One region of the Cobetia sp. cqz5-12 genome, then DNA from elsewhere that is predicted to be linked to it. Evidence: riboswitches for the same ligand, from Rfam matches in the RefSeq annotation. Region 1 holds a riboswitch; the other holds the start of a gene.
What was found. A riboswitch is a leader RNA that binds a small molecule or an ion and turns the genes downstream of it on or off. The one in region 1 is predicted to bind thiamine pyrophosphate.
Positions count from the first base shown of each region.

Region 2: it holds a riboswitch for thiamine pyrophosphate, as region 1 does, so the genes downstream of both, F8A90_RS06220 (ABC transporter ATP-binding protein) here and tenA (thiaminase II) in region 1, are expected to answer to the same signal.

Region 1 covers NZ_CP044522.1:3,169,913-3,185,788, forward strand. The annotation lists gene F8A90_RS13285 (TIGR04283 family arsenosugar biosynthesis glycosyltransferase) at 116-826, shown strand; gene F8A90_RS13290 (TIGR04282 family arsenosugar biosynthesis glycosyltransferase) at 870-1,544, shown strand; TPP riboswitch at 1,676-1,802, shown strand; gene tenA (thiaminase II) at 1,949-2,608, shown strand; TPP riboswitch at 2,770-2,910, shown strand; gene thiC (phosphomethylpyrimidine synthase ThiC) at 3,037-5,046, shown strand; gene F8A90_RS13305 (peptidylprolyl isomerase) at 5,176-5,454, opposite strand; gene F8A90_RS13310 (phasin family protein) at 5,655-6,023, opposite strand; gene F8A90_RS13315 (nuclease-related domain-containing protein) at 6,475-7,770, opposite strand; gene F8A90_RS13320 (GNAT family N-acetyltransferase) at 7,893-9,209, opposite strand; gene F8A90_RS17600 (DUF4190 domain-containing protein) at 9,313-9,690, shown strand; gene pncB (nicotinate phosphoribosyltransferase) at 9,850-11,022, shown strand; gene F8A90_RS13335 (dienelactone hydrolase family protein) at 11,201-12,067, opposite strand; gene F8A90_RS13340 (PAS domain-containing protein) at 12,163-14,568, opposite strand; gene F8A90_RS13345 (hypothetical protein) at 14,867-15,259, opposite strand.
Region 2 covers NZ_CP044522.1:1,433,209-1,449,084, forward strand. The annotation lists gene F8A90_RS06190 (YeiH family protein) at 1-337, opposite strand, end outside; gene F8A90_RS06195 (LysR substrate-binding domain-containing protein) at 542-1,450, shown strand; gene F8A90_RS06200 (alpha/beta fold hydrolase) at 1,604-2,428, shown strand; gene F8A90_RS06205 (MFS transporter) at 2,425-3,693, shown strand; gene F8A90_RS06210 (ABC transporter substrate-binding protein) at 3,876-5,180, opposite strand; gene F8A90_RS06215 (ABC transporter permease) at 5,384-6,151, opposite strand; gene F8A90_RS06220 (ABC transporter ATP-binding protein) at 6,148-6,900, opposite strand; TPP riboswitch at 6,959-7,072, opposite strand; gene F8A90_RS06225 (hypothetical protein) at 7,237-8,202, shown strand; gene F8A90_RS06230 (potassium/proton antiporter) at 8,340-10,049, shown strand; gene F8A90_RS06235 (GGDEF domain-containing protein) at 10,229-11,353, shown strand; gene F8A90_RS06240 (DEAD/DEAH box helicase) at 11,525-12,736, opposite strand; tRNA gene F8A90_RS06245 (tRNA-Ser) at 12,957-13,047, opposite strand; tRNA gene F8A90_RS06250 (tRNA-Ser) at 13,281-13,371, opposite strand; gene F8A90_RS06255 (Bax inhibitor-1/YccA family protein) at 13,626-14,294, shown strand; gene tusD (sulfurtransferase complex subunit TusD) at 14,422-14,811, shown strand; gene tusC (sulfurtransferase complex subunit TusC) at 14,867-15,277, shown strand; gene tusB (sulfurtransferase complex subunit TusB) at 15,399-15,689, shown strand; gene F8A90_RS06275 (TusE/DsrC/DsvC family sulfur relay protein) at 15,746-15,876, shown strand, end outside.

The sequences.
Region 1 (15,876 bases):
GGAGCCTGCCGCCATGAACCAGCAGCCACCCCCAGCATCACGGACGCCCGCCAGCCGGGACTCCCTGTCGAGCACATGCACGCACCTGACGCGCGCTCCCTGGCTGAGCATCGTGATGCCGGTGCATGACGAGGCAGCCGGCATCGTGCAAACCCTCATTGCCCTGAGTCGCCTGCGCGCGGGCGGCGACTGTGAAGTGATCGTGGTGGATGGTGGCTCGACGGATGGCACCCCCTCACTGGCCCGACCGCTGTGTGATGTCGTGCTGAGCAGTGAGCCGGGCCGGGCACGCCAGATGAATGCCGGAGCCGCGCGTGCACGCGGAGAATGGCTGCTGTTTCTGCATGCCGATACCGACTTGCCCGACAATGCGCTGGCATTGCTCAAGGAGGCCGTCACGACGCATCGCCGCAGCGACTGGGGCCGCTTCGATGTCAGCATCAAGGGCGAGTCGCCGTGGTTACCGATGATCGCCGCCATGATGAATCTGCGTTCGCGGCTGACCAGCATCAGCACGGGCGACCAGACCCAGTTCGTGCAGCGCTCGACCTTCGAGGCCATCGGCGGCTTTGCCGACATGCCATTGATGGAAGATATCTGGCTGAGTGCCCAGCTCAAGCATCTGACCCCGCCTATGAACCTGACGGCGCGTGTCACGACAAGCGGTCGACGCTGGGAGACCCACGGCGTCTGGCGCACCATCGTCAAGATGTGGGGGCTGCGGCTGGCGGCCTGGTGTGGCGTCTCCCCTGCACGTCTGGCACGCCTCTACGGCTATCGCGCCGCAGCGCAGGCCTGTGAGCAGCGCGGCATGCCCCATGCGTGATACGGCGTTGCCTACCTTGCCCACCGCTGATAACGCGTCAGAGGTGCGCCCGACTCTCATCATCTTCGGTCGCCTGCCCATCGCCGGCCACTGCAAGACACGCCTGATTCCCGCACTCGGCCCCGAGGGTGCAGCTCGACTCTATGAGCGGATGCTGAGCCATATCGTTGACCAGGCCTGCGCCGCGCGCCTCGGCAAGGTCGTGGTGATGCTGACGCCCTCTGCCGAGCCGTCAAGTCATACCCCTGAACAGGCGGCTCTGCGAGCAGCACTTGAATCCCGGCTGCGAAGCGTTGTCGATGCCTCTGCCGACCTCACCTTCGAGGCACAGCCGCAGGGAGATCTCGGTGAGCGAATGTCCCGGGCCATGGCCCGGCATCTGCCCGAGGGGCCGGTGTTATTGATGGGCTCCGATCTGCCGGCGCTGGACAGCCAGCGTCTGCGTGAAGCAGCCCACAGACTACGCACCCACGACACGGTCCTGCAGCCCACCGACGATGGCGGCTATGGCTTGATCGGCCTCAAGGCGCCCTGCCCGCAGGCCTTCCAGCTGCCCCGCTGGAGTCATGCCCATGTCTGCCGGGACACTCTAGCGCTACTGGCACGGGCCGGGAAAACGGCCACTTGCCTGCCGATCAGCTGGGATGTCGATGAACCGCGTGACCTGGAGCGTCTTTCGTGCCACCTGCCGGCGCTCATGGCCGACCTTGCCGCTTGAGGCTCTTAGCAAGCCCGCTTAAGGCTCTTCACACGCCCGGCATGCCTCCCAAAGTCGTATGCATTTTTGCTCACACTGCCCTTCTTCTGCGCCGCAGGGCTGTTACACTCGCTGCACAGTGACTCACATGTCACAGCTTGACGGGGTGCCGGTAAGACCGGCTGAGATGTCATGCGCAGGCAATGTCCTTGCGTGAATGACGATCCCGCCGAACCTGATCCGGCTAGTACCGGCGTAGGGATCAAGCGCGAAGCGATGCCACTCGATATCGTCACCACTCTCTCACGGTGACTGTCGGCACCTCCCCCGCTTTTCCCCTGCTCCTGTTCCGGTACTGGCCACGCTTGCGCCAGAGACCTGTCGCCCCATCACGGGTCGTCAGCACGCTCACCGAGGGATGCGTCATGCCTAGTTTCAACGACCTGACCAGTGCCTGCGCCGAGGAATGGCGTGACTATCTCGAGCACGACTTCGTTCGCCAGCTGGGCGAAGGTCGTCTGCCGGAGGGGTCCTTCCGCCATTACCTGCAGCAGGACTACCTGTTCCTGATCCACTTCGCGCGCGCCTGGGCGCTGGCCGCCTACAAGAGCCGCACCCTCGCGGAGCTGCGTCAGGCCACGGCCAGTCTCGACACCATCCTCAATACCGAGCTCGATCTGCATATCGGCTACTGCAGCGAGTGGGGCATCAGCGAGGATGACCTGAGCGAGCTGCCGGAATCGCGCGCCACCCTGGCCTATACCCGTTACGTGCTCGATTGCGGCCAGCGCGGTGACCTGCTCGATCTGCATGTGGCGCTCGCGCCCTGCCTGATCGGCTACGGCGAGATCGCCGAGTGGCTGCTCGATCAGGACACCACCGAGATCGAGAACAACCCGTACGCGGACTGGATCGCGATGTACTCAAGCGATGACTTCAAGGAAGCCGTCGAAGCTGAACGTGAATGGCTGGATGCGCGTCTCTCGGAGGTCTCGGAGCGCCGACTGGGTGAACTGGTCGATGTCTTCCGGGACGCCACGCGACTCGAGATCGACTTCTGGCAGATGGGCCTCGATCGCGACTGAATCATGACAGACTGACGTCCCGGCGCTCGCCATGAGCCGCTCGGGATGACGCCATCCCCCCCTGGATGGCACGACTGACAGGCCAACAGAGCCTGGATGCGAGAACGCTTTCCGAGGCAAGCCTGACGCTTCGGACAACACACTTTCGCATTGAAATCTGCACACGCTTGACGGGGTGCCGGTGGAACCGGCTGAGATCCTGCATGCATGCTTCGCCGCCCTGACGCGCGAGCTTGCCAGCAAGGGGTCCCGTGGAACCTGAACCGGTTAGGACCGGCGTAGGAATCAAGCTGATGGCCAGCCGCTGCGCGCGGCCGCCTCGCTCCCGGGCCACCTGTTGGCAAGGAGTCGGTGACGACCATCCTCTCCCTGCGCACGGTCTTCCCATGATGACGTCAGCCGTGACGTCGCCCTTTGAGGAGACCTGCATGAGCACTGCCCCGACGACACAAGACCCGCAAGCCACCAACGCCGCCGAGTCACCGCTCGCCTCGCAGCCTGATGCTGCCCCCAAGGCACGCGCGCGTGCCGGTCGCAAGGATGGCAGCCGCCACCTCGCCAGCGAAGCACAGGTCGACGCCGCCGCCATCGCGCCGCTGAGCGGCTCGCGCAAGATCTATATCGAAGGCTCCCGCCCGGACATCCGCGTGCCCATGCGCGAGATCGGCTGTTCGCCGACCCAGACCTCCAGCGGTCTGGAAGAGAACCCGCCGATCGTCGTCTACGATACCTCCGGCCCCTACACCGATCCGGCGGTCGAGATCGACATCCGCCGGGGTCTGGCGCCACTGCGCGAGAAGTGGATCGAGGAACGCGGTGATACCGAACAGCTCAATCAGCTGAGCAGTGAATATGGCCGCGTGCGCCAGGCCGACCTGCGCCTGTCATCACTGCGTTTCGAGCTGGACCACCGCCCGCGTCGTGCCCTGCCGGGCAAGAATGTCACCCAGCTGCACTATGCGCGCCAGGGCATCATCACGCCGGAGATGGAATACATCGCGATTCGCGAGAATCAGCGTCGTATCGCGCTGCGTGAGGAATATCAGGGCAGCGAATCCGTCGAGAGCATTCTGGGCCACCAGCACCCGGGCCACAGCTTCGGCGCCAACCTCCCCGACGAGATCACCGCCGAATTCGTGCGTGAGGAAGTCGCACGCGGCCGCGCCATCATTCCCGCCAACATCAATCACCCGGAAAGCGAGCCGATGATCATCGGCCGCAACTTCCTGGTGAAGGTCAACGGCAACCTGGGCAACTCGGCGGTCACCTCCTCCATCGAGGAAGAGGTCGACAAGATGACCTGGGCGATCCGCTGGGGTTCCGACACCGTGATGGACCTCTCGACCGGCGCCAACATCCACGAGACCCGTGAATGGATTCTGCGCAATTCTCCCGTCCCCATCGGCACGGTGCCGATCTATCAAGCACTGGAGAAGGTCGATGGCGTGGCCGAGAACCTCGATTGGGAGATCTTCCGCGACACGCTGATCGAGCAGGCCGAACAGGGCGTCGATTACTTCACCATCCACGCCGGCGTCCTGCTGCGCTATGTGCCGCTGACTGCCAGTCGCGTGACCGGCATCGTCTCGCGCGGCGGCTCCATCATGGCCAAGTGGTGTCTGGCGCATCACGAAGAAAGCTTCCTCTATCGCCACTTCGAGGACATCTGCGAGATCTGCAAGGCCTACGACATCAGCCTGTCACTGGGCGATGGCCTGCGCCCGGGCTCGGTAGCCGATGCCAATGACGCCGCCCAGTTCGGTGAGCTCGAGACGCTCGGCGAGCTGACCAAGATCGCCTGGCAGCACGATGTCCAGGTCATGATCGAGGGCCCGGGTCACGTGCCGATGCACCTGATCAAGGAGAACATGGACAAGCAGCTCAGCGAGTGTGACGAGGCGCCCTTCTACACCCTCGGTCCGCTGACCACCGACATCGCCCCGGGTTACGATCACATCACCTCCGGCATCGGCGCCGCGATGATCGGCTGGTTCGGTTGCGCCATGCTATGCTACGTGACCCCCAAGGAGCACCTGGGCCTGCCCAACAAGGACGACGTCAAGACCGGCATCATCACCTACAAGATCGCCGCACATGCCGCCGATCTGGCCAAGGGCCACCCGGGCGCGCAACGCCGTGACAATGCGCTCTCAAAGGCGCGCTTCGAGTTCCGCTGGGAAGACCAGTTCAATCTGGGTCTGGACCCGGACACCGCGCGCAGCTTCCACGACGAGACGCTGCCCAAGGACTCGGCCAAGGTCGCCCACTTCTGCTCCATGTGCGGGCCGAAGTTCTGCTCGATGAAGATCACCCAGGAAGTGCGTGATTATGCCAACGAACATGGCTTGACCGGCGATGCCGACAGCGTGATGGCCGGCATGCAGGAGCAGGCCGACAAGTTCAAGCGTGAAGGCAGCCAGCTCTATCAGGAGGTGTAGGCAAGCGCCTGACGCACAGGAAAGCTGACTTTCCGAGCGACACAAAAAACGCCCCGACCAGTGATGGTCGGGGCGTTTTCGTCACATCCTGTCAAACGCTCATGACATCTCATGAGCGTGACAGAAGGCTCACGTGCGGCTGGTGACTTCCAGCAGGTGATAACCGAACTGGGTCTTCACCGGGCCCTGCACGGTGTTGATCGGGGCGCTGAACACGACTTCGTCGAATTCCTTGACCATCATGCCCGGGCCGAAGGCGCCCAGGTCGCCGCCACTGCGGCCGGACGGGCAGGAGGAGTGCTCGCGAGCGGCATCAGCGAAATCGCGGCCGTTCTCGATTTCGGTCTTGAGAGCTACACACTGTTCTTCGCTGGAAACGAGAATATGACGCGCTGTGGCCTGTGCCATGTCTATCACCTGTCACTGATCGAATAAATGCTGCCGGCAATCACCGGCGGCGTGGCAGGTCATTGTGGCCCAAGGCAGCGCTCGCCGCTAGCGTCGCGCGCCTCCCCACCTCCCCAGCGATACTCCAGACACGCAAACGCCCACCCGGAAGACCGAGTGGGCATTGAGGACGCTCGCCTGAGAACGTCAGCAGCAGTCGCTTACTTGGCGACTTTCTGCATGGCCTCGGAGGCGGACTTGGCGTTGCTTTCTGCCAGTTCCTGACCTTTCTTGGCGTATTCCTGGTTCAGCTCGACCACTTTCTGGGTGTCGTTCTGCAGCTTCTCGCCCAGAGTCTTCACGGTTTCCTGCTGCTCCTTGACGAAGTTCTTCAGACCTTCGCTGTCCTTGATCTCGAGCATGGAACGCGCCTGGGTCAGGGAAGCATCAGCATAGGACTTGGTCAGTTCCATCTGGGCGCCGATCAGCTTCTCGCTGTAATCGATGCTCAGGGCGCTGAAAGCACGCAGCGGAGACAGGAACATATCGTCGAACTGCTGAGCGGACTTCTCGAAGTTGGCATTGAACATGTAGGCACCCTCCAGGGTATTGGCATCACGCTGAAATGAACCGGAGCCTTGCTCCGTTCGGTTATCAGGACTGAACCGGGCTGGTGCACCGTAGTGACCGAGCCATCATTATCAAGCCGTCACTATCAAGCCGTCGCGGTCAGATAGTGCTATCGACCAGGTTCCATCCTCGCTGCAACGCAGCATAAGACAGTCTTTGTTGCACTGCAACATCAAAAACATCGCAACGAATGGCCTGTACGCTCGGATTGATGCAGTCACTTGATTGCACTGGAGAAAAACAATCAGAAGTCGAAAAGAAAATTGACGCCCTGGGGCCCCGTCATGCCACACACCACGCCCTGGAACGCCAGACTGGGCCAAAGTGCTGGACCATAGGACTCAGACACAGGGCTGGGACAGAGGCCCGAAGCTGAAAGGCTGAACTTGAGGATAGCGCCGTGCTGCTGCCTCACTGGCATGAGGCGGCGCGGCAGCGTTTGCAGAGCAGGCGCCCGCCCAGCGCACGTGCCTGATCTGGCTGGCGACAGAAGTCGACACTCTGGGAGGAAAGCCATCGCCGACAGCCTTGGCAGCGCGGCAGGCTTTCCTCATCCTGCGACTGGGCGGAAGACGCACCCTGCTGATCGTTGGGCGCAGCCCCCGGCTGCTCGCCTGCCGCCTGCGGGCTAGCGGGATCTTCCTGGCTGCCCTGATCCAGAGCCTGGTGCCCGGGCTGCCAATGCGCGGCCTGCAGCCCTCGGCCCCCAAAACCGCACTGCCGTTTCAGGGCAGCCGTAGATGTCACGCCACGCTGGACCGCCAGCGTCGTGTCATCCGATGTCCCCTCCATGTCATCAGACTCTGCCGCCATGGCAGCGCTTTCGCCTGAGATCTGCGGCAGTGCTTCAGGTGATAGCGGCGGTTGCCATAGATAGGCCAGCGGAGACACCTGAGTGGCAGCGTCACCCTCCGACGCGCGCGTGTCAGCGGCCAGGCCCAGCTTTGCCACCCAATCCGTGTTGGGAGCCACATGCTGGGTCGCGATGGCGCGTCCCAGCTGGCGCAGGCGGCGCTGATCGAGGCGGTGGGTAAAACTGCGCAGCCGTGTCACGTAAGCGGTCTTGCCGCTCACCTGCAGGCACTGACGCTTGAGGCGCGCGAAGGACAACAGCGCACGGCTGTCGACGATATCTTCCGGCGGGCGACTGACTTGAGCCGCATCGGCCACCACGATGCGATAGCGCAATTGCGGCTGCAGCGTCATCCCCAGGCGCACAGGCAACAACGCGGAGGCCTCCAGCCATTGCACGATGGCGCGGCTACGCTCAGGGATCGTCTGCAAGGGGCACGGCGTCACGGCATGCGCCATGACCCCATCTTCGTCTGAGGGGGGCTCGCTCCCCTGCGCGACTCGGCCGCTATAGGCCAACAGCTCACCAAAGGGGGTGATCGAGAGCGTCAGATCAAAACAGGAGGCATCCAGCACCCAGACCTGCATGAGGCTGTTGATCAGCAGGTGATCGATCTCGATCACGCCCTCTGCCTGCGCCAGGCGCACATCATGCAGCACGACCCAATCATCCCGTGTCCCCAACAAGGCATCCAGCTGGCTTGCCAGCGCACGGCGACGCGCCTGACGGGCACGTATCGCACGCAGGGCCTCCAGCACCTTGTGGCGCTCGGGCGCGGCAAGCGCAGCATCCTGCGCCAGCACCTCAAGCACCAGCAGGTCATATTCCCGTGAATCACAGTCCTTGATCAGCATGGGCGCCTCTGGATTAGAGCATTCATATATAACTCAGTGTAGCGCTCTATTCGCAATCTTTCTTGCCTATGACTCCGCGGAAAAATCCGCCAGCGGATAGCAGTGACGGAAGCTGAGGGCCATCACTCCTGCGTTGTCTGAGGCGCGGCCTCCCGGTAAGGCAGCATTGCCGTCACCTGCTGACGCGCCTTGCTCAGCCAGCGCGCCTCCTCCTCGACGGCCTCGGCCACCGCCTCCTGAAGCCCGGGATGCATCAGCCAATGCAGCGACCCGGTGGCATACGCCGCGAAACCGCGGCTGATCTTGTGCTCTCCCTGGGTGCCGGGATCGAAGCGCTTGAGCCCTCGCTGCAGGCAGAATTCGAGCCCCTGGTAATAGCAGACCTCGAAGTGCAGACAGTCGGCGTGGACTTCGCTGCCCCACCAACGACCATACAGACAATCACTGCCGATCAGACACAAGGCTGCCGCCACCGGTGCGCCCTGCTCATCACGCGCCTGCACCAGCAGCAGCCGCTCGGGCATGTTGCGTCTGAGCTGATGGAAGAAATCGAGCGGCAGATAAGGGCGCTGGCCGCGCTCGAGATAGGTCATGCAGTAGCAGCGGTAGAATGCCTCGATATCGTCAGGGCCAATCTGCGCCCCCTCGAGCCTGGCCAGCGTGAAGCCTTGCTCGGCGACCTTGCGCCGCTCGCGACGGATCTCCTTGCGCCGTTTGGAGCGCAGACTCTCAAGCCAGCTGGCAAAATCCGGCTCACCGCGTGACTGCCAGTGATATTGCATCCCAGGACGCGAAATCAGCTCCGGAATCGCCGCCAGCCAGTCCTGGCGCTCCTCTGCCGCGACAAACAGCAGATGAAATCCGCTGTGCTCATAACGACGCAGCGCGCTACCCGGCTCAGCCGCGGGCGCGATGCCAGCCTTGAGATGCGGCCACAACCACTCAAGCAAGGCACGTCGGGCGGCAGGCGACGTCAACTGCGGCGAGGTGGCAAGGCGTGGGCCATCGCTGGGAGTGAACGGTACGGCAGTCAACTGCTTGGGATAATAGCGCCCACCGGCCTGCTCCAGGGCCTCCGCCCATTGCTGATCGAATACATATTCGCCACGCGAGTGCAGCTTGAGATAGCGCAGCAGCCCTGCCAGCAAGCGGCCGTCGGCATCTCGCACCACCAGATGGGCAGGATGCCAGCCACTGGCGGCACTGGCCGCACCGCAGCTTTCCAGCGCGCTCAGATAGGCATGTTGCAGGAAGGGATAGTCATCGCCTGCCAGCGCATTCCATTCACTGGCGGTGAGGGCGTCGAGAGAATCCAGCACCTCCAGGCGCCAGCCCTGTTTCTCTGCGACATCTGCAGCGCTCACAGTCTGCTTCTGGTCTGTCACCGCCCCTGTCACCGCCTGAGCAGCCTCATCATCCGCCTGCCATTGCCCTGTCACCGTACTCTCCTCATAGTCTTGCCATGCCCACCGCTGGTGCAGACATGCCGCACATCCCAGGACATGCTAGTGTGTCGTCATGATGCAGGACAACGAGACCCACATGACAGAAACTCCCACGCCGCCCGATGACACATCCACGAGCGGCTCACAGACCCGGGGGCGCGCTCAAGAGTCCTCTCAAGGGCCTTATGCACCGACCCCGCCCGCGCAGGACACCCATGCCAGCACGAATCTCATGGCAGTGGCCGCCTTTGCCCTGAGCGTGCTCGGCTGCCTGCTCGCGCCTGCGGCACTCGGCGGCGTCGTATGTGGCCACATTGCGCGCAGCCAGATCCGCCGCAGTGGCGAAGCCGGTGACAGCTGGGCCCTGGCAGGACTGATTCTCGGCTACCTGCTGATCGCCCTGTCGCTGGCCGGCCTGCTGATGTTCGGCGGCATGATGCTGACCATGTTCGGCATCATGGCCTTCAGCACCTGACCTACGCCTGGGCACTCCGGCTTGAACGTGCAGCGCGCCTGCACGGATAATGCGTCGACATTGCTTCCCCGTGCCAGCGGGGCATACCTGCTTCTCGCAGCGCCTGCCCTGCCAGCGATTCCGGTTCCCCCGAGCCGCCTTGATACTGAGCGAGCCTCGATGTTGTACTCGATTCTCGATAATGATTTCTACAAGTTCACCATGCAGAACGCCGTGGTGAAACTGTTTCCCTATGCACGCGCTCGCTACGCCTTCATCAACCGTGGCGAGCATTCATTCCCGCCGGGGTTCGGCGAGGCCTTGCGTATCGCGGTAGACAACATGGCCGAACTGGCATTGAGCGTGGAAGAGAAATCCTTCCTCGAGCTTCACTGCCCCTTCTTGGACCCGACCTACCGTGACTTCCTGGCGGGCTTCCGCTTCGATCCCTCCGAGATCACCATCACCCAGACCGGTGATGAGCTGGAGGTACATATCGAAGGCTACTGGTATCGCACCATCCTGTGGGAGGTCCCGCTGATGGCGATGATCAGCGAGCTCTGGTATCAGCTGGGCGGGGATCAGCGCGACAGCGATCAGGCACTGCGCGACAGCACCCTGGCCAAGATCGAGCACTACAAGCGACTCGGCATCCGCGTGGCGGAATTCGGCACTCGTCGTCGGCACTCCTACGATGTGCACGACAAGGTGGTCGCGGGCCTCAAGGACCACGGCCGCGGCTGCTTCATCGGCACCAGCAACGTGCACATGGCACAGCGCCACGGCATCAAGCCGATCGGCACGCACGCGCATGAGTGGTTCATGTTTCATGCCGCGCGCTTCGGCTTCAAGATGGCCAACATCCTGGCGCTGGAGAACTGGGTCAAGGTCTATCGCGGCGACCTGGGGATCGCCCTGTCTGACACCTTCACCAGTCAGGCCTTCTTCAAGAGCTTCGACAAGAAGTTCGCCAAGCTGTTTGACGGCGTGCGCCACGACAGTGGTGACCCCATCGAATTCGCCGAGACCACCATCCGCCACTATGAGTCACTGGGGATCGACCCCAAGACCAAGACCATCGTGTTCTCCGATGGCCTGGACACCGACAAGGTCGATCGTATCGTGCGCTACTGCGCCGGGCGTATCGGCATGTCGTTCGGCATCGGCACCAACTTCACCAATGATGTCGGCCCGCAGCCGATGAACATGGTGATCAAGATGACCGAAGCCCGTCCCGAGGGTCAGGAATGGGTGCCTGTGATCAAGCTGTCCGATGTCACGAGCAAACATACCGGCGACCCCGACATGATTCGCCTGGCGCATCAGGTGCTGTCACTCAAGGAGCTGGATTGAGGCACGCTCAGCGATCGCTGAGCGCCTTGCCCTGACCTCATGACAGAGACCTTGAAACAGGTTCATGAAATAGCTCCTGGAAAAGCCCCATGAAAAAGCCCGCCCGGAAACTCCCCGGGCGGGCTTTTTCATGTCGATCACCTTCAGCACAGATGGCGACGGCTCAGGCCTTGACGGCTCAGGTCTTGACGGATTTCTTCGGCGTCTTGAAGACCTCATTGAACAGGTTGAGCATGACCTGCCAGGAAGCCGAATCCGCGGCTGCATCATAGCCCAGCGGCAGATCGTACCTGGCCGCCTTGGCATCCGACTCCGGATTGGTGAAGGCGTGCTTGGCGCCCGGATACTGGATCAGCGTGGTACGCGTCTCGAGAGACTGGAAGGTCGCGACCAGCTTGTCGAGATCCTCCTGCGGCACCAGCGTATCTGCCGCGCCATTCTGGATCACGACCCGACCGGCGAACGGCTCAGGCTCCGTCACGGCAATCGACGGGCTGCCATGGAAGCTGACGACCGCCTTGAGCGGGGCTCCGGTCAGCGCCATGTTGAGCACCACGGCACCGCCGAAACAGTAGCCGATCGCCGCCATGCGCTCGCCATCGACTTCCGGACGTGAGCGCAGCACCGCCAGCGCCGAATTGAAGCTGGATTCGGCCTTCGGCCAGTCACTCATCACCTTGGAGGAGAAGGCCCCTGCCTCCTTGGGATGCTCGGCCGTGCGCCCACCGCCATACATGTCGACGGCCATGACCACATAACCAAGTCCTGCCAGCTGTTCGGCGCGCTTGCGGGCATAGCTGTTCAAGCCCCACCACTCATGCACCAGCAGGATGCCGGGCCGGCGCCCCTGCGCCTTGGCATCGCGTGCGATCAGGCCCACGTGCTCCTCACCATTGGCCCGATAGGTCACCGTCTCCGTCACCACCTGCGGCCCCTCGAGACGATTGACCAGCGGTGCCTCCTCGGCGGCCATGGCCTGTCCGGCGGAAAATACCGACTGTGCAAACAACAGGGTGCCAGCGCACCAGCCACGTAACATTCGCATCGCCTACTCCTTGTATGACCTGATCCACTTGCATGACGCGATCCACAATCCGACACACCGGCTGCAGGTGTGCCCGGTTGATCACCGGTGCTGGCTCAATTGTCCTCGCTCAAGGACTGCGATGCCAGCACCACCCGATCGCGACCGCTGCGCTTAGCACTGTAGAGTGCCATGTCGGCACGGTGCAGGTAGCCATCCCGGGTCTCCCCCGGCTGTGGTGTCGCCACTCCCATGCTGATGGTGCAGCGCAGTGTCAGCGACTTGAAGCGCACCTCCAGCGCCGCGATCTGCTGTCGCAGCCGCTCGGCCATTCCGACACCGGTGGCCGTGCCGGCGTCGGTAAGCAGCACGGCAAATTCCTCGCCGCCCAGACGCGCAAAGCAGTCGTCGCGCCGCAGCTGGGCACGACACTCCTCGCCAAGACTGATCAGCACCTGATCACCCGCCGCATGGCCGTGAGTGTCATTGACGCGCTTGAAGTGGTCGATATCAAACAGGATCAACGCCATCTGCTCCCGCGATGACGAACTCAGCAGGGTATCGAGCGTGTCGAGGAAGCTGGCGCGGGTCATGGCGCCCGTCATCGCGTCCGTCATCGCTTCATGCTCACGGCGCTGTTCGACCAGCTTGCGCTCATGAATGTTGCGCGACACCGACAGCACGCGCTGATAACGCCCGGAGACGGGGTCCATCGAGGGCGTCGAGATCGACTCGAACCACAGGGTATGCCCGGCCTTGTGCTGAATCCTGAAGTCGATTCGAAACACCTCACCGAGACAGGCGGCACGATGGACTTCCTGCGCGATGCGCTGCATGTCATCAGGGTGGATCAGCTGCTTGATCTCCTGGCCGATGATCTCCTGCGGGCGATAACCGCAGAGCTTTTCCACCGAGGGACTGATGTACTGACAGATCCCGTGGGAGTCCTCGATGCTGACCAGATCGCTGACGGAGTTGAGGATGAAGCGATAGCGTTCCTCGCTCTGGCGCAGCTCATCCTCGATACGGTATCGGGCGGTGGCATCGTCACAATAGCCATTCCAGATCACGCCGCCTTCGGGGGAGTCGATCACCTGCGGCAGCCCGACACACGCCAACCTGCGTTCCTGACCATCCGGATGCTGATAGCGTACCTCCGCCTCCCAGGGTGATTGCTGCCGGGCGCTGCTCTGCAATGAGACGAGCAGCTGCTCACGCTCGTGATCCACGATGCGTGCCAGCAGCAGCATGGGATCGTCGATGACGGCCTGCGGGTCGAGCCCCAGCAGTTGCGAGGCGACAGGCGAGAGGTAGGTATAACGCAGCTCGCCCTCCTGGCTCAGGCGACACTGGAAGACGACGCCGCGCATCTGCTGGACAAGGTTGTCCAGTTGGCGCCGATGCGCTTCGCGTTGCGTGACGTCACTGAGCTTGCCGAGCACGGCGGTGACCTCTCCCTCAGGGGAGTAACTCAGCTGGATGTCATCCTGGAGATAGCGCTTGCGCCCATCCACATGCACGAAGGCGTAACACAGGCTCAGACGGCTATGGCGCTCCCGCACGGCCTCGTCGAAGCGCTGCTGGCAGATGGCCAGCTCTTCCGGCACCAACCGGGCCTGCCAGAGGCCCGGACTTGCCATCAGCAGATCATGCGAGAGCCCGGTGAGCGCCTCGCTACCTGCCGACAGATACTCCAATTCCTCTGGAGGCCACTCTCCAGCGGTCGCGTAGTGAGCGCCGGGCGTCTCATCCACCCGCCGCGCCAGACGCTGCTGTTGATCGATCACATTCTCGAGACGTTGGTGTACCTGCGTGATGTCGCGTGCCATCACGGCCACCTGACGCCCCTCATCGGCGAGTGAACGTCCCAGACTGACCATCTGCACGGACAATCTGGATTCCCCTCGTGGCAGCGACAGACTGATATCGCATTGCCATGGTTCGGCTCTCTCGAGGCTACGCAGGACATGAGGCAGGTAGAGGTGCTCAAGCGAGAGGCGGGAATGCGCACAGGCCGCATCGTGATAGAGATGCCAGGCCGGGTTGGCATGACTGATCACCAGACTTTCATCCTTGAGCAGCAGGATCGCCATCGGGTCACGGCTGCGCACCATCATCAGACGATAGGCACGCGCCAGTTGCTGCTCCTGTTCATTGGCCTTGTCCCGCTGCGTGATATCCGTCACACGCCCACACAACGGATGCCCCACGCCGGAACTCCACAGGCATTCCTCGAGCAACAACAACTGTCCGCTGCGGTCCCGCATGCGGTACGTCGTGCGCTCGAACCGCCCCATCGAGGCGCGAAAGTCACTCAACCGCTGCCGGTCGGCGGTGATCACCAGCGAAAGCCAGAGCTCCGGCTGCTTGAGAAAATCCCGTACCGTATATCCCAGCAGACGTTCCGCCGCTGCATTCATGGCAATCAGGCGCTGACCATCTGCACTGAGCGTGAACAACACATCTGCCACGACAGCATAATGATGCTGCAGCAAACGACTATCCGCGAATGATTCAGACAACGTGAAACCCCTTCTCTGTCATGCGGTTCTCTCAAGAATGCCCTATCCATGGCGCTTGCAGCCAGCAGTACCCCCAACGCTTGGTTACGCGAAGATCCGGGCAGATGATGGCATGGGAACGATTGCAACCTTTGCCTTTGCGTCAGACTATTTCCCTTATCGGCAGCGCAGGCGCAATATTGTGGGCGAATATCACGCAAGCGGCGCCGAAGGGAAAACCTCAGGATGCAAAAAGCCCGAAGCATAAGCTTCGGGCTTTTTGGGGACTTGCCTTGAACAGAGCTGGCCTGGAAAAGCTCTAGCCTTGAGCGGAACGCGGCATGGCATCATCGATGAGCGCGGAGGGCGGGGCATCAGGTGCGCCGCTGCGGCCGTCGTTGCCCTCGCCAGCCGGCTGGGCAGTAGCGCGCGGGGCCTTGCGCTTGTGACGCCGTGGCTGCCTGCTGTCCTTGTCCTGCTGGGCGGAAGGCGCCTTGACCGGCAGGCGCGCCCGCAGGTGCTCGAGCAACGCGCGAAAATCGTCCGGCTCCATGCCAATGCGCTCCGCTGCGGCACTTTCCTGCCATAGCACATAGATCGCCGGCTGCTCACGCCCCAGGTCCATACCCACGACCTTGCCCTGTCGCTGGGTGCGCGGGTCGCGCAAGGTGGCACCGATCAATTCATGAGCTTCGCGGATGGCATCGTGCATCTGAGACAGCCTGCTGTGGAAGTCGAGATAACTGCCGGAGAGTGTGCGGCAGTGTGGCAATACCTTCCCTGAATTGCGCACAACAATGGATCACTCACAGGCCATGTGACCGCCTGCATGATTTGACGTTGTCATGACCTGGCTAACCGATGAACGCAAGGCCAACAGGTCAGAAGTGTAACACACCGCCACAGTTTCGCTAATTTCACTCGGGCGTGAATTACGATGACGACATGTTGACCACCTTTCTCGACGTATCAGTGCACGTTTCACACCACCCGGGCCAACTCTGTCGCGATCGTGCCAAGAAAAGTTGCCATAAGGGCACGCCATTGACGCGATGCAACGACACTTTGCGCTCTGGAGCACCTCCCGCACTTTTATGGTGCGCAAAAAAAACCTCTCCCGTTGGGAGAGGTTCAAAAATGGATGACGCGATGTCATTCCGAGCAGCATCGAAGCCGGTCTTGGCGCCAACCCTGACCGACCACCGATTCAAAGGGGACGAATGGCATTGCCTTGTCCGTGGAGCCTGAGCGCGACGCGAGAATCCTCGGGCCACTCGTCCTCACCTGTTGAGAGCCTGTCCTGCTGTCTTGCCGACAGACTGACAGACC
Region 2 (15,876 bases), 1.7 Mb from region 1:
GCACATCGAGGAAGACGACGCTCCAGCCCAGGCCGAGAATCTGCTGCAGGGTGATGGATAGGCCGAACAGGATGATGCCGAGACGCAGCAGCTTCTTGGTCGCGATATGCAGCCCTGGGGAGAGCGCTGCAGCGTGCCGGCTGGTGATTGGCAGGTTGCCGACCACGATACCGCATAGCAGGGCGAAGACCAGCGGGCTGATGCCGGTGGAGGCCAGTGCCGGAATGGAATGCAGTGCCAGGCCCACCAGGGTCAGGCCGCCACACAGGGCGAGGCCCGGCAACATGCGGCGCAAGCGCTCGGCAGTGGCGGGGGGAGTCAGGGTCTGTGCGTCCATGAGCATTCTCCTTGTGGAAAGCGGCCGGAACATGGCCTGTCTTGTTATGGGGCGTGCGCTGGCGTGTGGTGCACGGCTGTCATCGGCAAGGGCGCTTGGGCTTGCATCGCTCGCTTAGTGCCTCTGGTTTGATGATTAGTCTATTCGGGAATATTATTTGGCAGTTAGTCGATTATTCTTTTATTACATACCGGAAAAACCGATATGCAGATCCACATCACGCTGCGCCAGTTGCAAGTGTTCGTGGCGGTGACCCGTCATGGCTCCGTCAGTGCCGCGGCGCGCGAGATCGGCCTGTCGCAATCGGCGGCGAGTCAGGGGCTATCCGAGCTTGAGCGTCATCTCGAGGTGCAGCTGTTCGAGCGTCTCGGTCGCCGCCTGGCCCTGAACGCCAATGGCCGCCGCCTGTTGGCGCGCGCCGAGCAATTGCTGGAGCAGACCCATGCGCTGGAGCTGGAGGCGCGTGAGCCCGGCGTGGTGGATGGCAACCTGCGTGGCGAGCTGGAAATCGCCGCCAGCGCCACCATCGGCACCTGGTTGCTGCCGGGGCTGGCGGGGGCCTTCATGCGCGAACATCCGGGTACCGAGCTCAATCTGCGCCTGCGCAATACCCATCAGGTGGTGGAGGCGGTGCTCAACTATGACGCCGAGCTCGGCTTGATCGAGGGCGACTGCCATGCGCCGCGCCTGATGAGCCAGACCTGGCGCGAGGATGAGCTGGTAGTGGTGGCGCCGCCGAGCCATCCGCTGGCCGTGCGCGGCATGGCGCTCAGCGATGAGGACCTCGCCGCGGCCGACTGGATTCTGCGCGAAGGTGGCTCGGGCACGCGGGCGGTCTTCGAGCGTGCACTGCACGGGCGGATCGAGCGCCTCAAGGTACGCATGGAGCTGGGCCAGCACGAGGCCATCAAGCAGGCCGTGTTCGCCGGGCTGGGGCTGGGATGTCTGTCGAGCCTGTCGGTGGCGGCCGAGATCGCGCGTGGTGAGCTGGTGGTGCTGGCCACGCCCCAGCTCAACCTGAAGCGGCGCTTCTCGATGCTGTGGCATCCGGAGCGTTACCGCAGCCCGCTGTGGCAGGCGGTCAAGGTCTATCTGGAAGCCAGCCCGCGCTGAGCCGTCGAGGACGGAGCCGCCACGCGCTTGATAGTTTGCTAACATAGGCGCTCCCCGCGAGCCGGCTGCCGCCGAGCCACGCCGCCGAGCCTGAGCTAGTGCGCCTGAGCTGCGGGGAGCGTAACGGTCTGTCTAGCGTCCATGGAGATGATGATGAGCACAACGGTCGAGCTTTATTACCACGAGAGTGATGCTCGTGAGGGCGCCGAGGAACAGACAACGAGCCAGCAGGATGCGACGCCACTGGTCATTCTTCACGGCCTGTTCGGCAGTGCCGACAACTGGCGTTCGCATATCAAGTCCTGGTCGTTGACGCGCCGCGTGATCGCGGTGGATCTGCGCAACCACGGCCGCAGCCCCCACGCGGCCGGCATGAGCTATCCCGAGCAGGCCGCGGATGTCATCGCGCTGCTCGACCGCCTCGCCATCGAGCGCTGTGACCTGCTGGGCCACTCCATGGGGGGCAAGGTCGCCATGCAGGTCGCGCTCGAGGCGCCCGAGCGTCTGCGCAGTCTGCTGGTCGCCGATATCGCGCCGGTCGCCTATGGCCACGGGCATGACGATATCTTTGCTGCCTTCGAGGCGGTGCGTGACGCACGTCCGGCCTCACGCAAGGAGGCTGACACGGTGATGGCGCAGCATGTCGATACCCCGGCCATCCGCCAGTTCCTCGCCACCAACCTGGTGCGTCTCGACGACGGCGCCATGGGCTGGCGCGTCGGGCTGGACCATATCGCGGCGGGCTACCCACAGATCGTCGAGGCGCCGCACGGCCAGGGGCCGGTCGAGCTGCCGGCATTGCTGCTGTGGGGCTCGCGCTCCAACTACGTGCAGGCCGAGGGACTGGCGACGATGCGTGAACACTTCCCTGCGCTGGAAGATGACTCCCTGGAGGCCGGCCATTGGTTGCACGCCGAGCGTGCCAGCGAGTTCCAGCAGGCGGTGGTGGCGTTCCTTGAACGCGTCGCACGCGCTTGAGTACGTCGAGCAGTCACTCCGAAAATCGTCAGCCGGCCGCGAGTGATCGGGTCATCCCGCCGGTGACTACCCACGAGCGCCTGGTGGTGGCATTGGTCACTCTGCTGCAGTTCGCCGTCATCATGGGCTTCACCATGGTGATGGCGCTGGGCCCTGACTTTGCCACCTCGCTGGGCATTCCGCTGGATCACCTCGGCTATATCGTCGGCAGTTATCCGCTGGCCGCCGCGGTCGGCACTCTGCTGTGGACGCGACACGCTGATCGCTTCGATCGCCGCTGGGCAGTGCTGGGCTTCCTGTTCGGCGCGGCGCTCTGCCACCTGATCGCCAGCTTCGCCACTGACTTCGAGACTCTGCTGGCGGCGCGCATGCTGGGCGGACTGTTCGGTGGGCCGGCGGCGGCGACGGCGCTGGCCATCGTGATCGACGTGGTGCCGGGAGTCCGCCGGGGGCGTGCCATGGGCCTGGTGATGGGCGCCTTTTCGGTGGCCTCGGTGCTGGGGTTGCCGTTTGCGCTGTGGCTGTCGCAGGGCTTTGGCTGGCAGGCTCCCTTTCGCGCCGTGGCGCTGTTGGCGCTGCTGGTGTGCGGGCTGCTGGCCTGGATACTGCCGCCTATCCGCGGCCATCTCGATAACCCCGAGACCCGCCTGCGTAGCCGCAAGGGCACCACGATCCTGAACATCCTGGCCCAGCCCGATCACCGCCTGGGGTTGGCGCTGATCGCCACGGCGATGTTCAGCAACTTCCTGGTGATTCCCAACCTGGCAAGCTATCTGCTGTTCAATCTGGGCCTGCCGCGCGAGGATCTCGGCGGGCTCTACATGATTGGCGGCGGGCTGTCGCTGGTCGGCATGCAGCTGACGGGACGGCTGTGTGATCGCTATGGCTGTGTCTGGCCGGGCACCATCACCTGCCTGGTGACGGCGCTGGTCGGCTGGGCCTTCCTGCTGCATTCGCCGGGGCCGTCGCTGATCTGGATCGGCTTCGGCGCCTACATGCTGTTCTCGTCGGCGCGGCGTGTGACCCAGAATACGCTCAACAGCTTCATTCCCGCCGACCACGAGCGGGCGGCCTTCACCAGCACCCAGAGTGCCGTGCAGCATCTGAGTTCTGCCGCCGGCAGCTATGTGGGTGCCGGGCTGCTGGTCAGCACGCCCAGCGGCGCACTGGAAGGCATGCCGCTGCTGGTCGCGGTGCTGATGATCGCGCTGGTGATCCAGCCGCTGCAGATCCTGTGGTTGTCGCGTCGCCTGGCACGCCGCTAGCGCTGGTGGAATAGGCACAGGACGACGAGAGTGAGCGGTAAAGACAGAGCTCTGGAAGCAGAGAGCAAGTTGATCAAGTCGGCCAGAAACCAGAACGCCCCTGTCGGAATCTCCGACAGGGGCGTTCTGCATGGAAGGCACTCAAACGCTCAGCGCTTCAATGGCGCTGGGCGCTCAACGCCTCAGGGCGCGTTGACGTCGACGGCCAGGTGGCTGAGCGACTGGCGCTTCTTGATCATGCCACGCTCGAACAGGAAGTTCTCGAAGTCACGGTAGCGGCCGGCATCCAGCGCGGCAGGACGCAGCGCGAAGCGCGGCAGGGTGGCGTACCAGGCTTCCTTGTTGAGCTCGGTGTCCAGGGCCGGGTCGGAATCGCGGAACATCTCCCAGCCCTGGTCCGGGTGGTTGATGATCCAGGCAGTGGCTTCGCCGACGGCAGCGAGGAAGCCGGCGTACTGTGCCTGCTTGCGCTCGTAGCTGTCGCTGTTGGCGACGAAGATCAGCTCGTCATAGGTCGGCACGCCTTCTTCCTCGATGTAGAAGGCGCGGCCCTTGACGCCTTCCTGGGCCATCTGGGCCAGCTCGAAGTTGCGGAAGGCACCGGTGACGGCATCGACCTTGCGCGTCAGCAGTGACGGCGTCAGCGAGAAGTTGACGTTGGTCAGCGTGATGTCATCCAGCGTCAGACCGCTGTACTGCAGCATGGTGGAGAGCAGCACTTCCTCGACGCCGCCGACCGAGTAGCCGACCCGCTTGCCCTTGAGATCGGCGATCGACTGGATGTCGCTGTCGGCGCGCACGACCACCACATTCAGCGGGGTGGCGACCAGGGTACCGATACGTACCAGCGGCAGGCCCTGGTCGATCTGAAGGTGCAGCTGTGGCTGATAGCTGATGGCGATGTCGACGCGCTCGGCGGCAGCCAGCTTGGGTGGCACGCTCGGGTCGGCAGGGGCGATCAGCTCGACATCAAGGCCGTGCTTCTTGAACAGGCCCAGCTCCTGCGCCAGCACCAGCGGGGCATGGCCGGGGTTGGTGTACCAGTCGAGCATGACCTTGAACTGCGTCAGCGGCTGCTCGGCGGTGGCAGTGTCCTTGGTGTTGTCCTCGGCGACGTCCTGCGAGTCAGCTTCAGCGCTCTGTTCCTCGCCGGCGGCTGGCGGGGCATCCGCGACCGGTTCAGCATCGTTCTTGGCCTGTTCGGCGGCGCCGGCGGTCGCTTCCACGGCTTCCTGGCTTGCCACCGGTGCAGACGCGGCTGAGTCGCCGTTCACTCCGACTTCAGCCTGCTGAGCGACGATTTCCGGCGCTGACTGGGGGCTGGTGGCGGGGTCTGCCTCGGCGGCGTGGGCCGATATGGCGGTGACTGGCAGGCTGCTCAGGCACAGCGTGGTCAGCAGGGTGGCGAAGGCGGTGGACAGCAGCGAGGTACGCGGTGAGCGTGTCGGCTGCGCTTTGCGCCGTGGCGCCGATGACGAAAGAGACATGGCGAAGTTCCTTGTGATCACGGGGTAGTGGTGCTGCCGTTCGTGAGCGGCAGTCGTCAGGCTCATGCAATTTGTTCGAGCGCCGAGCGTCGAGCGTCGTTGCGTATTTCGGTAACGCGATCTTGCGGTCATGCGGTCATGCGGTCATGCAGTGTCTATCCGAAGGCCAGTCGTCTTGACCCAGGAGTGTCAGCCCCGGCGTGTCAGCTCAGACGTGTCAGTCGGTCGCGGTGCCAGGGCATCAGGGCACGCAGCAGCGCATCCAGCGAGAAATAGAGCAGCAGGGAGAAGGCGACCAGCACCAGCAGGGCGGCGAACATCAGGTCGATCTCCATGCGTGCGTTGGCGTTGAGCATCAGATAGCCCAGCCCCTGACTGGCGCCGGCCCATTCCCCGATGACGGCGCCGATGGGGGCGGCGGTCGCGGCCATGCGAATGCCGGAGGCCAGTGCCGGCAGTGCGGCTGGCAGCTGGATGTGGATCAGTCGGCGCCATGGGCTGGCACCCAGGGTATGGGCAAGATCCAGCCAGCCCTGTCGGGTCTGGCGCAGGCCGTCGTAGCCGGTGGAGGCGACCGGGAAATAGATGATCAGCGTCGCCATCACCACCTTGGACAGCATGTCATAGCCGAGCCACAGCACCAGCAGCGGCGCGATCGCGAACAGCGGTATCACCTGGCTGATCAGCAGCATCGGCAGCAGCGTGCGGCGCAGGCGGGGAATGAAGGCCAGCGCCAGCGCGGTGGCAAGGCCGAGCAGAATGCCCAGCACCAGCCCGGCCAGTATCTCGCTGATGGTGACGCCAGCGTGATGGGCCAGCAGCGGCGCCTTCTCGATCAGCACCTCGAGCACGGCCTGCGGCGTGGGCAGAATGTAGGGCGGTACGGCGGTAACGGCAATGATCAGCTGCCAAAGCCCCAGCAGGAGCAGCGCGCTGATGACGAGGTGACGCATGGCGTGCAGACGTTTCATGCGGCCTCCTCACTATCACGCAGGCGGGCGATCAGTTGCGCCTGCGCCGGTGGCAGGGCCGGGTCATCCAGCGGCACCGGGCGTGCGGCGCCAAGCCCCGGCAGGCGTTCCAGCTCGGCGCCGTGGCCCGGGAGGCTCGACGGGCGCAGCACCAGCAGTTGATCGGCGAGGCGCAATGCCTCCAGCGGGTCATGGGTCACCATCAGGACGGTGCGGCCCTTGAGCAGGCGGCTGGCCAGATCATGCAGCTCCAGACGGGTGATGGCATCCACCGCCGAGAACGGCTCATCCATCATCACGACCGGCGCCTGCTGGTAGAGCGTGCGGGCGAGGGCGACGCGCTGGCGCTGGCCGCCGGAGAGAGCGTCCGGCCAGGCCTGCTCACGGCCCTCAAGCCCGACCGCGGCCAGAAGTTCATGGGCAAGTTCGCGATTGCGTGGCCGCCGGCGCAGGTCATCGCCCAGCCACAGGTTGTCGATGACGCGCCGCCACGGCAGCAGCAGGTCCTGCTGGGCCATCCAGGCCACGCGGTCGGTCAGCGGCTGACCGTCATCGGTGGCGAGATCGAGCTGGTGGAGGTCTGACATCTCCAGGCCGGCCAGCAGGCGCAGCAGCGAACTCTTGCCGCAGCCGGAGCGCCCCAACAGTGCCGTCCAGCTACCGGCCTCCAGACGCGCGGAAATATCGCGGAACAGCGTGTGGCCGGCGTAATCGATTCGTGCGTTGTTGAGGGTGAGTCCCAGCGACACAGGCAATTCCGTGGTCGGGCGGCGTGCCGGCAGGAGGAAGCAGGTGACGCGCCGTGCAGGGCACGCGTCGGGGATTCCCTCCGCCGGTATCAACCGGATCAGGTTCCAGGGGTTGTCGCGCGACGTATCGCTGCGGCTCTCAGCCCATCCTCGGGCACCCCCATCCAGACCGACAGTGTAACGTCAGTCTCTTGCCGGTGTCTTGTCCGACGCGGGTCAGGGGCCGGCTCAGGTGGGCAGGGCAGTGGCGGCGTGCGAAACGGACTATGCCGATGTGCCACGCCTTGGGTATGCTGAGCATTACTGTAACAAGACGTGTAGCCCAAGGAGATCATCATGCCCGACACACCGGATCTCTCGACCTGTTCCAGTTATCCCGTTCCCCCGCAGCGGCCGAGTACGACTGAGGCCGTGGGCGAGCCGCGTCCCGTACCCAGGGGCTGGCCCGAGGAGTCACTGACCCGACGGCTCTCGACCTATCTGGGCCAACCGCTCGAACCACTGGCTCTTGCCTGGCCGGATAGCGCCAACTGGCTATGGCGCCAGCGTGGCGGCACGCCCGGCCTCATCAAGCTGGCGCGCACCGGGCCAGACCATGATCCCTTCTGGCGCGCCATGCGCGGGGTCTTCGGCGCCGATCGCTGGGCGACCCCGGATGGCCTGACGCGACTGGCGGGCGCCTTGCCCGCGCGCCTGCCGATTCCGCCGCTGCCCCTGACCTTTCTGGGGCGTCTCGATGGCGCGCCCATCTGGCATCTGCCGTGGTCCAGCGGTCAGCCGAGTGATCTCAGTATCACCTTCTGTGAGCTGCTGGGCGATCAGCTCGGTCGCCTGCATCAGGACACGGTGTCGGGTTTCGGTCAGCCGCTGGCGCAGCCGATGCCGCTATTGCACTGGAATACTCGCGTCACGCGCTTTCTCGCCCATCACCCGCGTCGCGCGGAACTCGGCACGCTGCTCAAGCGCACCTTCCCGGCGCCGACCCGCGCGGTGTGGTGTCTGCCGGACATGCGCGCCGATCAATATCTGTGCGCCGCCACCGGCTGGGTGTGGAGCGATTGGGAGGCGCTGGTGTGGGCGCCGATCGAGTTCGACTGGGCGCTGGTGGAGTTGCTGCTGGAAACGCCGGAGCAGCGTCAGGCCTTCATGAAGGGCTATTCGCGTCATGGACGCATGATCGATCTCGATGGCCAGCGTGAGCTGTGTCGTGCGCTGTTGTGGGCGATGGAGGCCTTCGGTCCGCGGTCCTATGCTGAGCTTGCGGCAGCCCCTGCCTGGGTCTCGCCGCGCAGCCTGGCGTGAAATCGGCGTGCTGCACACTGCAAGTACATGAAAGGTGTGAAATTTCTCTGCAGCCCCATCGCTGACATGGAATACTGTGGGTGAGTCGTCATGGACGTCACTCGAGATCTGATGTAGGGCTTGGCGGGGGAGCACTCGTGGTAGAGAACCTGAATTATTATTTCTTGCTGGCAGGCACGCTGATCGCCTTGAGCGTGTTGGCCAGCCGTGTCTCGGCGCGTCTTGGCATGCCGCTGCTACTGCTGTTCCTCGGCCTTGGCATGCTGGCGGGTGAAGATGGCGTGCTGGGCATCCAGTTCGACGACGCCTCATCCGCTTACATGATCGGCAATCTGGCGCTGGCGCTCATCCTGCTCGATGGCGGCCTGCGCACACGGCTGTCCACGTTTCGTGCCGGCCTGAAACCGGCGCTGGTACTGGCCACCGTCGGGGTCTTCATGACCAGCGGCCTGGTGGGGCTTCTGGCCATGTGGCTGTTTGACCTCACCCTGATCGAAGGCCTGCTGGTCGGGGCCATCGTCGGCTCCACCGACGCCGCGGCGGTCTTCTCGCTACTGGGCGGCCAGGGCGTTCACCTCAATGAGCGTGTCGGTGCGACGCTGGAAATCGAGTCCGGCACCAACGATCCGATGGCGATCTTCCTGACCATCACGCTGGCCGAGATCCTGACAGGTCAGCTCTCCGGCGTCGCGTCGGGCATCATGAGCTTCCTGCTGCAGTTCGGTGTCGGTGCCGCCATGGGGATCGCCGGCGGCTGGTTGATCGCCCGCCTGATGCGCTACCTGGATCTTGCGCCCGGCCTCTACTCGCTGCTGGCGCTGGCGCTGGGCTTGAGCCTGTTCGCCACCACCAACGAGATGGGCGGCAGCGGTTTCCTCGCCATCTATCTGTGCGGCCTGATGATCGGCAATCACCCCGGCCGCCACCTGGAGCACATCCTGCCGGTGCATGATGGCCTGGCGCACCTCTCGCAGATCGTGCTGTTCCTGATGCTGGGCCTGCTGGTCTCGCCCTCGACCATGCTGCAGTTCGCGCTGCCGGCCGCCATCCTCAGCGTGGCGCTGATTCTGGTGGTGCGCCCGCTGGCGGTCATCCTGTGTCTCAAGCCGTTCTTCCGCTTCCGCTGGCGCGAGCTGTGGTTCATCAGCTGGGTCGGGCTGCGAGGAGCGGTGCCGATCGTGCTGGCGATCTTCCCGGTGATCACCGGGGTCGAGAATGCCGGTCTCTACTTCAATGTCGCCTTCTTCGTGGTCATCATCTCGCTGCTGGTGCAGGGCTCGTCGCTGGCACCGATGGCGCGCAAGCTGAGGGTGGTGGTGCCGCCGGGCGCACAGCCCAGCCGCCGCAACCTGCTCGGTATCATGCCGGTCAATGATTACGAGATGCTGGTCTATCGCGTCGACAACACGGCGCTGGAAGGCGTGGCGCTGCGCATGTTGCGCTTCCCGTCGGGGGCCAAGGTCGGGGCGCTGTTCCGCAACAAGGTGCTGATCCATCCCAAGGGCAGCACCTGTCTGCATCAGCAGGATGTGCTGTGCGTGGTGGGGCGCTCCTGTGATGTGCCGAGCCTCAACCGCATGTTCAATGGCGAGAGTCTGCAGCACGAGCAACGCGCCTTCTTCGGGACCTTCACGCTGGAAGGCGATGCCAACATGCAGGACATCGCCGATGTCTACGGCTTGACGCTCTCCCAGGGCGAGCAGCACCTGACCATCGCCGAGTTCATCACCCGTCGAGTCGGCGGGGTGCCGGTGGTCGGCGACGATGTCGACTGGCATGGCATCCACTGGGTGGTGAACGAGGTGGAAGGCAATCGCATCACCAAGGTCGGCCTGCGACTGCACTGAGCCTTGATCTCAATCCGTGTCTGGGCCTGAGCTTCACACACTATGACGCCCCCATTGCACTGCGTGTAATGGGGGCGTCGTGTTTGGACTCATCAATATCGTACTCTGTTGATGTCAGGCCGATCTGTCCGTGACAGCGTCTGGCCACCGGTTGTGGCCAGCGACAAGGAGGTGACTACATGGCCAGCCCACATCCTCATCTCGCGGGCTTTCTGCGGCGATTCGAGAAATTCCCGCCAGGGCTTACGGCGGATGAGAAGACCTTTCATGCCACCTTCAACGTGGTCTATGTGCTGGCGGTCAGCTGCCATCTGCTCTACGCCATCCTGCTGTTGTGGCTGGGCGAGATGGGCATTCTGGCCCTGAATCTGGCGATGCTGATCGTCGATCTGGTCTGCCTGCAACTGCATCGTGCTCGCCGTGAAGCCCTGGCGGCCACGCTGATGGCGCTGGGCACCTGCGCGCAGATCAGCTTTTCGTTGCGCTATTTCGGCTCGGAAGCCGGGTTCGACTACTTCTACTTCGGCGCCTTGCTGTGCATCTACTCGATCCGCACGTCGTTCATGCGGCGCGTTCTACTGTGTGCCGCCTGCCTGAGCATGCCGCTACTGGCCTATATCATCCTGATGCTGGAAGGGCCGATCAATCCGCTGCCCGCCGGCTGGATGCTGGCATTTCGCATCATCAATCTGGGCGTCTTGACCCTCTTCTTCACGCTGGTGCTGGTGCAGATGGGCTGGTCGGTGGAGCGCCTGCAGCAGCGTTTCGAGACGGGAGGGCGCTTCGATGCGCTGACCGGCGCCCTGAGTCGCGCGGAGCTGGTCGACAGCGGACGTGGCATGTTGATCAACAATGGAGCGCTGAGCGTGATGATGGTGGATGTCGACCATCTGGCGCTGATCAACGAGACCTGGGGTCGCCAGGCCGGCGATCAGGTGCTCAAGGAGCTGGTGCGGCGCATGCGCAGCATCCTGCGCGGGGAGGACCTGGTCGGGCGCTATGGCGGCGAGGAATTCGTGCTGTTGTGCCCGGGGCTGCATGGCGAGCGCGTCGATCAAGTGGCAGAGCGTCTGTGCAAGGGCGCCTCGGCGTTGCCGTTCGTCATCAATGACGGCCTCAACAGTCTGGATGTCAATCTGTCGATCGGTGTCGCCCAGCGTCAGTCCGGCGACAAGGACTTGGAAGGCCTGATCGCCAAGGCTGACGTCAATCTGTTCCGCGCCAAGCAGGATGGCGGCAATGGCTTCGTCAGTGACACCCGGCTGGGGCCCGTGGGCGGGCCGGGCATCGCCGCCATCAATTGAGCGCTACTCTGCGCATGGGGCTTTGTGCACAGTACTTTGCGCACGGTACTTTGAGCACAGTGCTTTGAGCACAAAGCTTGGTATACAACCCGGCACGCCCCCGGAGAATGACGTTCATGTCTCCGGGGGCGTGCTCGTGTCAGGGCGTCATCAGGCTTGCCCTGAGGGGTGTCAGCGGCGGTTGGGCTGGCGACGACGGCTCTTGTTTGCGGACTTGGGGGCGTAGTCGCTGTTCGAGGCCGGTACCGCGAGCTTGGGCGCAAAGCCTTCCACGACTTCGCGCGTCACGAAATAGCCCAGGTGTTGCTCGATGGCGCACAGGTTGCGGAAGTCATCACGCGAGACCAGCGATATGGCTTCACCGCTGGCCCCGGCACGGCCGGTACGCCCGATGCGGTGGACATAATCCTCGGCGGCGTCCGGCAGGTCATAGTTGACCACGCGCTGCAGATCATCGATGTCGATGCCCCGCGCGGCAACGCCGGTAGCCACGAGATACTTGATGGTGCCGGCCTTGAAGTCGGCCAGCAGCTGCTCGCGCATTGCCTGGCTGCGACCGCTGTGGAAGGACTCGGCGGCGATGTCACGCTTCTCCAGCTGACTGACCAGCTTGGCGGCGCCACGCTTAGTCTCGATGAAGATCAACGCCTGCTGCCACTGCTTCTCGTGAATCAGATGGCTCAGAAGGGCGGACTTGAGCTCCTTGTCGACCGTGATCAGATACTGGCTGATATCCGGCGCGGTGACGTTCTCCGGAGCGATCATGATCTCGACGGCGTCCATCACCGCGGTCTTGGCGAGCACGCGCACCTGAGCCGAGAGCGTGGCCGAGAACAGCAGGTTCTGACGCTCTCTGGGCAACTTCTCGACGATCTTGTTGATGTCGGCGATGAAGCCCATGTCGAGCATGCGGTCCGCTTCATCGATGACGAGGGTACGTGTCTCGTCGAGGTGGATCGCGCGGCGGGTCAGCATGTCCAGCAGGCGGCCAGGCGTCGCCACCAGGATGTCCACGCCCTCGATCAGGCGCTGTTGCTGGGGTTCGATCTCCACGCCGCCATACATCGCCATGGAGCTGACTTCCAGATACCGGGCGTAGTGCTGGATGTTGTCTTCGACCTGAATCGCCAGCTCCCGCGTCGGCGTCAGGATGACGGCATGTACGCGCTTGGCGCGCACCTTGGGTGCCTGTTGCAGGGTCTGCAGGATGGGCAGCACGAAGCTTGCCGTCTTGCCGGTACCCGTCTGGGCGGCGGCGATCAGGTTGTCACCGGCCAGCACGACGGGGATCGCCTTCTCCTGGATGGGAGTCGGGGTCTGGTAGCCTTGCTCGGTGACGGCCTTGACGATGGAATCGCTCAAACCAAGGGCAGAAAATGGCATGGTGTCTCGACTTGTCTAAGGGGGAGGGGCAGGCGCACATTCTGCGGCAAGGAATGTCTGGCGCAGTGATGCTCACTGTAGCCGAAAGTCCGCTGACGGCCCGGCGCATCATTGGCCATCGCTGCTCAGGCAGGGTGCGAAGTGGCGGCGATGGGCGCTGCGCGGCAACAATGAAAAAGCCCCGCCTACCTGAAGTAGACGGGGCTTTCGGAATTCAAGGTGGTGGAGGGACAGGGATTCGAACCCTGGGTAGGCTATTAACCTACGCCGGTTTTCAAGACCGGTGCATTCAACCGCTCTGCCATCCCTCCGACTCACGGAGCGAAATACTACCGAACCTGATGAGAATAGCAAGAGGTAGGTGAAGAAAAATATTCGGAAAAGCCATCGTGGACAATCACTTGCAGCAGGATTGCGCCGGGGTGAGGCCGCCGGAAGCCGCCTGCTGGTACCAGACCATTAATCAGGTCATGACTCAGATCAGGAATCATGCCCACGAAAAAGCCCCGCCTACCTGGGGTAGACGGGGCTTTCGGAATCAAGGTGGTGGAGGGACAGGGATTCGAACCCTGGGTAGGCTATTAACCTACGCCGGTTTTCAAGACCGGTGCATTCAACCGCTCTGCCATCCCTCCGACTCACGGGATGAAATACTACGGATTTTTCAGTCAGGGTCAAGGACTTGGCGTAAATTTCCTTGTCGTTCAGATGCTTGAAAGGTCGCACATGCCACAATGGCTGCGGAGACTGACGATGTCGTTGCCTTGCACGCGCCGGATGGTTGCCTCAATAGGGCTTTTCATCGTTCTGTCTCTTGATTAGGCAAACCCCTGAGGGCATGCTGGGGTCAAATCGATGAATCCATCGTAGCAACCTGAGGATAGACACCATGGCTAACAGCTCCTGGCAGGTCTCGCAGGATACCGCGAGCCGCTCGCTCAGTACTCACAAGGTACTGCGCAACACTTACATGATGCTGGCAATGACGCTGCTGTTCTCCGCGCTGACCGCTGGCGTGGCGATGAGCATGGGCGTCGGCCGCATGAACATCTTCGTGCTGCTGATCGGTGCCTACGGCCTGATGTTCCTGGTCCACAAGACCGCGAACTCCACCGCCGGCATCTTCGCGACCTTCGCCTTCACCGGCTTCATGGGCTTCACGCTCGGCCCGGTACTGAATGCCTATCTGAGCCTGCCCAACGGCGGCCAGCTGGTGATGACCGCGCTCGGCATGACCGGCATCACCTTCGCCGGCCTGTCCGCGGTGGCACTGGTGACGCGCAAGGACTTCTCGTTCCTCAGCAACTTCCTGTTCGCCGGCGCCATCGTGCTGATTCTGGCGATGCTGGCAGCGATGATCTTCAACATCAGCGGCCTGGCACTGGCTGTCTCCGCCGGCTTCGTGCTGTTCGCCTCCGCGGCGATCCTGTTCGAGACCAGCCAGATCATCCACGGCGGGCAGACCAACTACCTGCTGGCGACGGTGAGCCTGTACGTCTCCATCTACAACATGTTCGTCAGCCTGCTGGCACTGCTGGGCTTCGCTTCCGACGATTGATCGTCAAGCGAAGGAGCATGAGACCTGCAAACGACCCCGCCTCGGCGGGGTCGTTTGCGTTCGGGTGTCAGGTGGCGTGACTCGCGCTAGAATGGCGCCCATTCATGAGCAGTCACACGAGGTTCGCATGCGTTATGCTCTGGCCGTCTACGGCGGCCCCTACAGCCAGCAGGCCAGTCATTCGGCGCTGCGCTTTGCCGATGCCCTGCTGGCGCGCGGCCATCAGTTGACCACGGTGTTCTTCTATCACGATGGCGTCTACAACGCCGCCAACATGATGGCGCCGCCCCAGGACGAGCCGCATCTGCGTGATCGCTGGCTGTCGCTTGCCGAGAATCACGCCACCCGCCTGCAGGTGTGTGTCGCGGCGGGCCTGAGACGCGGCATGCTCGATGAGCGCGAAGCGGCGCGGCATGGCAAGCAGGGGCACACCCTCGAGGCGCCGTTCGAGCTGACGGGGCTGGGCCAGCTGGTCGAGGCGACGCTGGACAATGACCACCTGATCACCTTTGCATGACGTCATTTCTTGTCGTCACTGATGATGACGCTACTTATCGAGTGAGGAGCAGACCATGAGCGATGTGATGACGGCGCCCCTGGCCGGCGATGACGCCGGAATAGCCGCCGGTGATCTGCTGGTCATGTTGCGTCATGGCCCGCATGGCAGCAGCTGGCTGCGCGAGGGCCTGGAGGCGGCGATGGTCGCGGCGGCCTTCGGGCGCGAGGTCGGGCTTCTGTTCACCGGCGATGGCGTGATGGCGCTGCTGGAGGGACAGCAGGTCGGGCCGCTGGGGCAGAAGGGCAGTGACAACCTGCTGGCGGCGCTTGAGATGTATGACGTCGAGCGCTGCTATGTCGATGCGGCGGCGCTGCGCGCACGGGGCCTGACAGCGAAGGACGTCACGCTGTTGCCGGTCACGCTGCTTGAGCACGACGAGGTGGTTGCGCTGACGACCGCGTTCTCGCGCGTGCTGAGCTTCTGACACGTCACTGCCGCCAACGCTGGCGACTGATATGCTCGCATCAGTTTCCTGATGCCATGTCATTGATATCTCTCCATTGATGGCCAGTGGCAGTCCCAGCTTCCCCTGCCTGGATAATTGCATGAATCTACATCTACTCAACCGTTCGCCATTCTCCAGCCGCATCCATGATGATGTGCTCAATGCCATGGGCCCGGAAGATCAGCTGCTGTTGATCGAGGATGGCGTCAATGGCGCCCTCGACAACGCCGAGCAGCACCTTGCCGGGCTTGAGGGGCGGCTGTTCGCGTTGCGTGAAGATCTCGAGTCCCGCGGCCTGCTGGGGCGCTGCGCCGAGAACGTCATCGTGGTCGACGTCGACGGTTTCGTCGCCCTGACCGAGGCCGCTGACAAGACCGTCAGCTGGTTCTGAGGCGCCAGGCGTCTCTCCCTTTCAATTTTCATGCAAGACAGTGAATCAGGATCTGTATGGCCAGTAGTGAAACGGTGCGCACACTGACGCTTGATGGGCGTGATATCGGACTGGATGCAGAAGGCTATCTGGTCGAACTGGATGACTGGAGCCCGGCGCTGGCGGAAATGCTGGCCGCCGAGGAGGG